Linked DNA regions of Blastopirellula sediminis. The protein of the gene in region 1 interacts with the protein of each later gene in a pairwise test. Links are inferred from orthologs where the notes say so. Each region holds a gene or a part of one and is shown in the gene's direction. Other genes may lie near its edges.

What was found.
Region 2: the proteins of mobA (region 1) and LOC68_RS12665 interact in binary tests that used the Escherichia coli proteins (3 or more experiments, as listed by UniProt). The link is inferred for Blastopirellula sediminis from one-to-one orthologs.

The regions. Positions count from the first base shown.
Region 1 is NZ_JAJKFT010000010.1:2,072,968-2,078,221, reverse strand. The notes cover bases 1,339-4,292. They hold mobA (molybdenum cofactor guanylyltransferase), read left to right. Parts: upstream 1,339-2,473; coding sequence 2,474-3,112; downstream 3,113-4,292. Other genes in these bases: LOC68_RS19990 (amino acid aminotransferase), read right to left, coding at 3,704-4,292; LOC68_RS19995 (DinB family protein), read left to right, coding at 3,131-3,637; LOC68_RS20005 (formylmethanofuran dehydrogenase subunit C), read right to left, coding at 1,633-2,394; LOC68_RS20010 (hypothetical protein), read left to right, coding at 1,339-1,479. Outside these bases: MgtC/SapB family protein, read left to right, coding at 36-479; PA2169 family four-helix-bundle protein, read left to right, coding at 698-1,171; more of hypothetical protein, read left to right, coding at 1,285-1,338; more of amino acid aminotransferase, read right to left, coding at 4,293-4,894; inositol-3-phosphate synthase, read left to right, coding at 5,226-5,254. UniProt on the Escherichia coli protein: Transfers a GMP moiety from GTP to Mo-molybdopterin (Mo-MPT) cofactor (Moco or molybdenum cofactor) to form Mo-molybdopterin guanine dinucleotide (Mo-MGD) cofactor.
Region 2 is NZ_JAJKFT010000010.1:277,774-282,884, forward strand. Bases 1,428-4,238 are described here. They hold LOC68_RS12665 (molybdopterin molybdotransferase MoeA), read left to right. Parts: upstream 1,428-2,135; coding sequence 2,136-3,341; downstream 3,342-4,238. Other genes in these bases: LOC68_RS12655 (hypothetical protein), read left to right, coding at 1,428-1,454; LOC68_RS12660 (anthranilate synthase component II), read left to right, coding at 1,529-2,128; LOC68_RS12670 (ester cyclase), read left to right, coding at 3,454-3,891; lnt (apolipoprotein N-acyltransferase), read left to right, coding at 3,977-4,238. In the rest of the region: hypothetical protein, read left to right, coding at 1-387; more of hypothetical protein, read left to right, coding at 516-1,427; more of lnt, read left to right, coding at 4,239-5,111. UniProt on the Escherichia coli protein: Catalyzes the insertion of molybdate into adenylated molybdopterin with the concomitant release of AMP.

The DNA.
Region 1 (5,254 bases):
TGGCCAGCCGTTTGCGGCAAGGCTAAACTGGCTGCGTGTCTGAAATCACCATCAAACTTGTAGCCGCCCTGCTGGTCGGTGCCGTCCTTGGCTGGGATCGCGAAAGACGTCAAAAGTCGGCGGGCCTGCGCACCTATATGCTGGTCTCGCTCGGCGCCGCTTCGCTGATGATCGCCGGGCTGCAGTTGCAGCAGGAATACGGCGGGACCGACCTGGTCGCCGTGCGACTCGACGTACAGCGGATCTTGGCGGCCATCATTGGCGGCGTTGGGTTTCTTGGCGCCGGCTCGATCATTCAGGCTCGTCACAGCGTGCACGGCGTGACGACGGCGGCCGGCATTTGGATTGCCGCCGCAGGGGGAGTCGCGTGCGGCTGCGGCTATTTTCATCTCGCGGCAATGTCGGCAATTTTGGCCTGGATCGTCATCGTCGGCGTCGGCCGTTTTGAAAAGTGGTACTTTGGGAGCGACGACGAATAACGTCCGGCTCATCTATTGCGATTCTCGAAATCCTCTCAGCGATCGCGCGGCGACCAGCTTGGCCTACCGACCGCTCTAGATTCGGCCCAATAAGACGATGGCCAGTCAAAAATAGGCGGCATTTTGGCCGTTAGCAGGTTTTTCCTCTCTGGCATGACGTTTGCCTTTTAGTTCCACGCGTGGGGCTAACACCGCATCTGTCACGAGAGGAGAGAACCATGTCACTGGAAACCAAACTAACGCTCAACGAATCGACGATTGAGAAGCTCCAGACGTTGATTCGCGCCAACATCGATTCGTACGACGGTTTCCGCGAAGCGGCGCATCAGATCGATGACCCGCTGGTTGCGGAGCTCTTCCGCGAAATGGCGGCTGAACGTTCGACGCTAGCGGCCGAGTTGCAAGATTACGTCACCTGGAACAACAAGAAAGCGGAAGACGACGGCTCCTACGCGGCGGCGCTCCATCGCACCTGGATCGACATCCGGGCTCTGCTGAGCGGCGGCGACGCCTACGCGATCCTGTGCGAAGTGGAACGTGGCGAAGACCACATCAAGCATGCCTACGAAGACGCCCTGAAGGCGACCGTCGGCAGCGCCATGAACGACGTGCTACAACATCAATATGCCCAGGTCAAGCAGGGGCACGATCGCGTCCGCGATCTGCGCGACGCCTTCAAATCAAATTCGTAACCCGACCTCAGGTTTCGCCTGCGTCGCCGTAGACCGTCGACGACGCGGCGATTCTGCTGACGCTGGGGCACATCTATCCGCGCCGCGTTGGCGCCATTTGGAGAAACAAGACGATGAACGCAATGACGAAGCTGCTGACTCCGACTCTGGTGGGCTGCGCGCTAATGCTCGGCGTAACCGTGACTCAAACCGGTTGCGACCACAAAGAGAAACTGATCGATATCGAAACGCCTCGTGGCGAAGTCAAAGTTGAGCAAGATAAAGATACCGGCGACATCAACGTCGAAGTCAACCGAGATCGACAATAGCGCGATTGCCGTCGAGGCTCGTTCTCTATAGATGGGGCGAATCCTGCACGCAGGGTTCGTCCCGTTCGCTTCCCCTGCGTATCCCAGGGAAGGCTTTCCTACGCGAATTGGAATCGCCCTGACGGCCGACAACGTTCGGTCGCCAGTTTTTCTTTAACCGACGACCGGCACAAGAATCTCGCCTCGCGACATTTCGACGGCGTCCCCCGAGTAGAGCTGAAACTCCCCTTCCCACTTCGCATGCGGAAGCGGAAAGCCAAGCTGCTGCAGCTCACGCTCGAGCATCGTCATCATCGGCGGTCGAAACTGACAATCGCGCGCGAAGGTCGCCGGCAATTCGCTTCCGGCAGAGAGTGCGACGATTGTCCCGCGCTTCATGCGCAAACCGGCGCTACGGCCGAGTTTGCCGCCGACGACAATCGTGCCGGCCAACATGCGATAACCGCACAGCTCGCCGACATCGCCGGCGACCGCAATCATGCCGCGCCGCATCCGAACTCCCAATTCACGACCAGCAGAGCCATGAATGACGATCGTTCCTCCTTGCAGACCTCGCTTCTCGCCGGGGTTAGGACTACCGACAAAATCGCCGGCGTCGCCGACGACCGTCAGACTTCCCCCCTTCATTGCGGCGCCAACATGATCGCCAACGTTACCCTCAATCGTCAGACTGCCGGAGTTCATTTCGGCGCCAAGAAAATCGCAACGGGAGAAGTCGCCGACCAAACGGAGTTGCTGATCGGTCGCGACTCCTTTCCGTTGAAAGAGCTCCCCCAATTCCACCTGTTCGGCCCCACACGCAAGCGAGAGCCGAGCGATCTGGTCCGCCGAAAGAGAGGCCAACCGATCGGGCGTGATCTCTCGCAAACCGATGACGGGGGAGATATCCTGGACAAGCGTTAGGGTCAGCGGCATGGCCGATCGCTTTCAATGTTGACCATCGAATCACCAAGTCATTCCAAGATAGCCGCGAAAAGCTCGCGGGTGAACCAGGATGCAATCGCCAATACCGCAGAGCGCCGCCATCATCTTGTGCGGAGGACAGAGTCGTCGAATGGGGGCCGAGAAAGCGTCGTTGGCGTTTGGCGCAGAAACGTTGCTATCACGTATTGCGCGTATCGTGTCGCCGGTCGTGACCGAGACGATCATCGTCGCCGCGCCGCAGCAAACGCTACCGAAGTTTTCGGTCGACGTACGCGTCGTCTATGACGAAACGCCTGGCCTGGGGCCCTTGGAAGGAGTCCGCTGCGGTCTCGATTCGGTCGGCCCCGGCGTCGATCGCGCACTTGTATGCGGATGCGATACTCCGTTAATCACCACAGAAGCGGTGCGGATTTTATTCGAAAAATTGGATGATCTCTGTGACGCCGCGGTAACGGCCGACATCGAACGAATGCATCCAACGTTCGGCGTTTATCGCGTTCATGCCGCAGGCGTCGCCGCCAGACAGCTACTGGCCGGCGAGCGTTCGCTGCATGGTTTTGTGAGACATCTCTCTATCACGGCGGTCTCTCCTGCAGAGCTCGGCGGCGATCAGTTGTTGCACAACGTGAATACGCCGGAAGAGTACGCCTCCGCACTGTTGGCAGCCGGCTTGCCTCCTGCGGAGTTTCCACCGCCCTCTGCACCTTAATTAGAGAAGGACACGCTCATGCCAGACGCCGCCGTTTGGGAAGCTGTCAAAAAGAACGTTTCGATGAGCTTCCAGATGTTCGATAGCCATTTGGACGACGTCGACAAAGCCGATTGGTTTCGCATGCCGGGCGACGTCACGCACGTCGCTTGGCAAGTTGGCCACATCACGATCGCCGCCTATGGCATCGGCCTGCGCATGCAACGCGGCGCAAGCCCTGCCGACGCCGAACTAGGCCTGGCCAACTACAAAGAGCTGTTTGGACAAGGATCGACCCCGTCGGCCGACGCCAGCAAGTATCCTTCGGCTGAAACGCTCCATGCGAATCTGAAGAAGGTATTCGCCCAGGTTGAAAAAGAAATGGCCGAATACAAGCTGAGTGAACTCGACGACGCCCTCGATCCTGGGCACCCGCTCTTCAAGACGCGGTTCGCGGCGATGTCGTTCCTGCCGGCGCATAACTTCATGCACTACGGTCAGGTTTCGCTGCTGCGTCGCCTCTTTGGCGCCGCGCCGATCCGCTAAGCGGAACAGGTACAAGAAAAGAAAAAACTCCACGGCTCAGCGAGCCGTGGAGTTCGTCTTGATCGATTACAGCACCGCTTTAATCGCGTTGCAGAGCTTCTCGACGTTGGTCTCAGAAATGCCGGCCACGTTGATGCGGCCCGAGCCGACGATATAGATCGCGAACTTGCTACGCAGTTCGTCGACCTGCACCGGATTCAAACCGGAGAACGAGAACATCCCCTTCTGGTTCGCGATGAACGAGAAGTCGCGATCGACGCCGACCTTCTTCATCGTCTCGACCAGCAGCGTCCGCATCCCGTTGATCCGATCACGCATCGCGGTCAATTCCCCTTCCCACTGCGACTTGAGCGTCGCGTCGGACAGGATTGTTTCGACCACGGCGCCGCCATGGGTCGGCGGGTTCGAGTAGTTCGCCCGAATCGCATTCTTCAGTTGGCTCAGCACGGCCGTCGCAGCGGCGGAGTCGCCGGCAACCGCGGTCAGCGCGCCAACTCGCTCGTTATACAAACCAAAGTTCTTGCTGAACGAGCTGCAGACGAGCAACTCTTGCCCCGGTTGGGCCAGCGCGGCCAGACCAGCGGCATCTTCACATAGGCCGTCGCCGAAGCCTTGGTAGGCGAAGTCGACCAGCGGCAGCAGATCGCGGCGATGAATCAGCTCGGCGATCTCTTTCCATTGCTCCGGAGTCGGATCGATGCCGCTCGGATTGTGGCAGCAGCCATGCAGCAGGACGACGTCGCCCGACGGAACCTTTTCCAACGCTTCCATCATTTCGCCAAAGGCCAGCCCGTTGCTCGCTTTGTCGAAATAGGGATAGCCGACCGTTTCTATTCCAGCGGCCGCGAAGATGCTGGGGTGATTCGGCCAGGTCGGCTGGCTGATCCAGACGCGGCGACCCGGCAGATTTTTCGCCAGAAAATCGGCGGCCACGCGCAGTGCCCCCGTACCTCCGGGGGTTTGGACCGTAACGCCCCGCGATGCGGCATTGATCTCGTGATCGGCGCCAAGCATCAGCTCGCGGACCAAGCGGCAATACTCGGGCCGGCCGTCAATCGGCAGGTACGATTTCGTCTTTTCGTCGCTCACCAGGCGACGTTCGGCCTCTTTCACGCAATCCAGAACCGGCGTCACCCCATTGGCGTCTTTAAAGACCCCGACGCTCAGATTGATCTTTTCGGGGTTGGGATCATTGCGAAACGCCTCGTTGAGGCCAAGAATCGAGTCGGGCGGCGCGGTTTGAACGTTCTGAAACATACCTGTGATTCGCGGTTTGGGGGAAGTAACGGAGTCGTCGGCAGCGTAGGACGCTGCGGCGCCCCAAAGGTTCGCCATGCGGCGCAAATTCAACCGGATGGCCGACTTCTGTCGAGTCAGGCGCTTCGCAGTCCTTGACGAACCGAATTAGTCGTGCCAACAATTAAATGGTACTTGCGAGCGTCTCTTCCAGACAGACCCCACCGGACCGGCCGCTACCCTCTAACACGTTGGGCGGCCCGCGGAACTTGCCCGCTCGTTTCCGATCGATCGCCCCTTTGGGTCGCTCGGCAAACCCTCCTTCCTACCTCCTAGAAAGACGATTGACGAGATGGCACGTTCTCGAGTCGGTATTTGGCT
Region 2 (5,111 bases), 1.8 Mb from region 1 along the record:
TACTTCCGCGTTGGCGCCGCTCAGGTCGTCAGCAAAGGCGATCACGAAGAAGCGATTCAGTGGTACGCCGACGCGGAGAAGCAGTTCAAGCATCCCGATCTGGCCAACGTCGCTCTCGGCCAGCGCGGCGAAGCGCTCGCCAGCATGGCCGTTTCGTACTGGGAGTCAGGTCGCCAAGAGCAAGGCCTGGCCCTTACCGAACAAGGCGCTAACCTCCTGAAACAGGGGGTCGACGCCGGCGAAAACCAACTCGATTCGTTGGTCGCTCCGTACGCCAACCTGGTCACGATGTACGAGAGCCAAGGGAACGCCACCAAGCAGGCCGAATACTCCGGCAAGCTGGCCAAGCTGCCGAAACCGGCCGAAGAGCAGACGCCCCGGCGCTAGTCGCGGGGCCTTGAAGCGGGGCTAAATCTACTTCCGGCCGCGGGGGCGATCCCGTATCATGAACCGGACATTTTCCGGTCCATCACCGTCGTTCCGCACCTCCATGGAATGAAGGCCTCGCTTCCCCCATGGTCTTTGAGCACATCGAAAAGCTAAAGCGCGAATACACCGACAAGTACGTCGTCGTCGACCAGGATCGCCCTGAGTTGAAACGCTTCGCGTCGATGACCGGCATCGTTCGAACCGTCAACATGAGCGGGCGAGCGCTGGTCGAGTTCGATGGTCTGAACAACACCGGCTGGTACGACATCAACGTCGACTTTCTGAAAGTGGTCGACAAGCCGAAGCCGAAACCGGTCGCCGAGAAGAAGCCGGCTGCCGAAAAGAAGCCCGCTTCGCCCCAAGCCGGCGCCAGCGCCGCCGATATTCTCGCCGCCGCGCGAGCGAAAAAAGGGGAAGCCCCCGCGAAACCGGAAGCGAAGAAACCAGCGGCCAGCGGCAGCACCGCCGATATCCTGGCAGCCGCTCGAGCCAAAAAAGCCGCGCCGGCCAGCACGGCTGACATTCTCGCCGCAGCTCGGGCGAAGAAAGCCGAAGGTGCGCCCCCAGCCGAGGAGAAGCCCGCCGCCGACAAACCGAAAGCGGCTCCCCTGAGCACCGCCGATATCCTGGCGGCGGCGCGGGCCAATAAGGCCGAAAGCGGCGAAGCTCCAGCAGCGAAACCAGCCGCGGCGCCGATGAGCACGGCCGATATTCTGGCCGCAGCGCGAGCGAAAAAGGCTGCCGCCAGCGAACCTGCGGCCGAAAAACCGGCTCCTGCTGCGATGAGCACCGCCGACATTCTGGCGGCCGCCAGGGCGAAGAAAGCGGCGGCGGAAGTCGCGCCGCCGACCCCACCGGCCGAAGAACCGACGCCGGAACCTGCGGCCCAGGAAGCGGCATCCCAGGAACCAGCGACTCCGGCCGAACCTGTCGTTCCGCCGAAAGTCGAGAAACCGGCTGCCGGCTCGCTGCCGACGACGACCGCCGAGATTCTCGCCTACTGCCGCGAGCATGACGCGTCGTAGTCGGTTTCGGCCGATTGGCGTAAAATGGCGGGGGCTCTGTGCCGATTTTGCCCTCTAATTTGACCGACGCGCCCATGATCTTGCTGATCGATAACTACGACTCGTTCACCTATAACCTGGTTCAGCGTTTGGGTGAAATTGACCCGGCGCTTGATCTTCGCGTCGTTCGCAACGACAAGATCACGGTCGAAGAGATCGAGAAACTGGGGCCGACCCATCTGATCGTCTCGCCTGGTCCTTGCACGCCGACCGAAGCCGGCATCTCGGTCGAGTCGATCCAGCACTTCGCCGGCAAGTTGCCAATCCTGGGAGTTTGCCTCGGCCATCAGTCGATGGGTCAGGCCTTCGGCGGCGTGATCGTCCGAGCCGAGCGTCTGATGCACGGCAAGACCGACGAGATTCATCACGACGACAAAGGGCTGTTCGCCGGCATGCCCAACCCGTTCATTGCGACTCGCTATCACAGCTTGGTGATTCGCCCCGACACGCTCCCCGCAGGCTTTGAAGTTTCGGCTTGGAGCTATCTCCCCAACGGCGAGAAGGAAATCATGGGGATTCGCCATCGTGAGTGGCCGATGGAAGGGCTGCAATTTCACCCGGAAAGCTTCTTGAGCCAAACCGGCACGCAGATGCTAGAGCGTTTTTTGCAAATGACCTCTCCGCAAACCGCATAGAGTTGCGATGATCTCGATTTCTGAAGCGCTCGGCCTGATTGATCAACACGCCGCGCGATTGCCTGCGGCGCCGATGGCGGCTCTCGATGCGATTGGTTGTCTGCTGGCCGAAGATGTCGCCAGCGATATCGACTCGCCTCCGTACGATAAAGCGATGATGGATGGTTACGCCGTTATCGCCGCCGATCTGGCGAGCGGCGTCGCCGAACTGGAAGTGATCGAAGAAATCACTGCCGGCAATGTGCCGACGAAGACGGTCGCACCCTCGCAAGCGGCGCGGATCATGACCGGCGCGCCGATTCCTGAGGGCGCCGACGCCGTCGTGATGATCGAGCTGACGCAAAAGCTGGACGACGGTCGCGTACGGATCGAAGCGCCTGGCATTAGCGTCGGCAAGAACATCATGCCGAGAGCGAGTTCCCTCGCGTGCGGCGTCACCGTCCTGCCAAGCGGCAAACGCTTGCGAGCGCTCGAAGTCGGCATTCTCGCCGAAGTGGGACGTGATCAGGTCACCGTGATTCCCCGGCCTCGAGTCACGGTACTATCGACCGGCGATGAACTGGTCGACGTGACTGAAATGCCGGGGCCGGGACGCATTCGTAACAGCAACGGTCCGATGCTGATGGCGCAGATCGCGGCGGCCGGCGGTTCGGCAGAAGATCTCGGCATCGCGCGAGACGTTCGCGCAGACCTCTCGGCGAAGATCGCCCGCGGTCTGGAAGCGGACATCCTGGTTCTCTCCGGCGGCGTTTCGGCCGGCGTCCTCGACTTGGTTCCGTCGATTCTGGCCGAGCAGCAAGTGACGCAGATCTTTCACAAGGTGAATCTGAAACCCGGGAAACCGATCTGGTTCGGCAAGCGGGACTCCGGCGGCAAATCGACGCTCGTCTTTGGACTTCCCGGCAATCCGGTCAGCAGCCTGGTCTGTTTCGAGCTATTCGTCCGGCGTGCGATCGGTCTGCTCGCCGGCCTGACCGCGAATGATCTTCGCAGCGCCGAAGTCGAACTGGCCGAGCCGTTCGTTCATCGCGGAGATCGCCCGACCTTGTTTCCAGCTCGTTGGGGAGACGCGACGCAGCGAACGGCGACGCCGCTCGCATGGAAAGGGTCGGCCGACCTGGCGGCAATGGGCGCCGCCGATCTTCTCCTCCAATTTCCGGCGGGGGACGCCGAATACCGAGCGGGGGATCGCGTCTCCGCCATCGTTTTGTAGCGCACACCCCTTCAGGTCGGTGACGGTAGTCACCGAAGGTGGTAGGATGGCCGTGATCGACAATAGTCGGCCACTTTCGGTCAATACCAGAGAAATCCGGGGGCAACAACTCATGGAACAGGTCAAGGCGCTCGCACGTCGATGGTTTGAAGAAGTTTGGAATCAGCGCCGCGATGAAGCAATTCAAGAATTAGCCGCCCACGACGCCATCGCCCATCTGGAATCAGGCGTCGTCATCAACGGCGCAGAAGTCTTCAAGTCCTTTCGCGACAACTTGCTGGCCGCCTTGCCTGATATGAAGGTTGAAGTCGAAGCCGTCATCGCCGATGGAGACGCCGCCGTAGTGCGTTGGAACTTCGTCGGCAGCCACAAGGGGGAAGGCTTCGGCTTTAAACCGACCGGCCGCACGATCCAAGCCCGAGGTCTTACCTGGTTTCGCTTCGAAGATGGCAAGATCGTCGAAGGGTGGGATAGCTGGAATCAGAGCGCGACTTTCCAGCGGATGATCGGCGACGATCCGGCGTCCGACTCGGCGTTTCGCGCGATCTGATCAAAATCCGACATGGCCAGCCTGCGGCGAAGCGCCTATCTTATCTCACTCCAGCCGCTCGCTAACTTTCGACGATGGCCGTCACGTGAATGAACCTGAACCTTCCAGCGACCAGACCGCGCCTGCGACCATGTCGCTGCGCTGCGTCGCCGGCTGGAGTCTATTCAGCGCGATCGCGCTTTACCTGGCGTTTCCTCCGGCGGGACTCTGGCCGTTGGCCTGGATCGCTCCGCTTGGTTGGCTCGCGATCGTCCGCGTCGAACGATTGCCGCGTCGTGCTGGCCTGACGCTCTATGCGTCGGGCGCGATCTTTTGGCTCGCGTTGCTGTATGGCGTCGGCAATTCGCACTGGGCGACCCGTTTGTTTGGTTGGCCGGTGTTGTGCGCTTACTTGGCCGTTTACACGCCGCTGTTCGTCTTCACCTGTCGGACGGCGGTTCATCGGTTCAAGCTGCCGCTGACGCTCGTCGCGCCGATTTGTTGGGTCGGTTGGGAATTCGTCCGCGCTCACTTCGCGACCGGTTTCGCCGTCGGCCTGATCGGACATACGCAGGTCGTTCAACTACCGCTGATTCAAATCTCGAATTTGGTCGGCGCCTATGGAGTCAGTCTGATCGTCGTGGCGATCGCCGCTTCGCTCGTCGACGCCGGCGCGCTCGACCGTTGGATCCGACCGCAGCCTTCTTCGCCGTCGCTCGCATATCGAGTCTCGATGTTAGTCGCCGCGGTGGTTTTGCTTCTCGTTTCGCTCGAATATGGACGTCGCCAATTGGCGCAGCCCGAACCAGAAGCGCAAGAGTCGCTCCGCGTGGCGCTCATTCAAGGCTCGATCGACACTTCATTTGACGATCCAACGCAACCGGAGCGGACGTTTGAGCAGTACGTTAAATTGACCGACGAGGCGACGCGCAGCCGGGAAGACCTCGACATCATCCTCTGGCCCGAAACGACCATGGGGAACAACGCGCTGATCGAAGTCGATGGCGTCGTCAACATGCCGCCAGGCGCCACGATGTCGGCGGAACGATATCGCGAGTTGCTCCTCCGTTCGCGCGAAGACTACCTGGCGATGATCGACGAGTTGGCCAATCGCCGCTGGCGGACGCCGCTGTTGCTCGGGACGTCGACCCTGCGATTTGGCGATCAGGGGATGAAAGTTTTTAACTCGGCTCTTTATGTTCCGCTCGATCAGGCGCCGCAGCTGCGGTATGACAAAACGC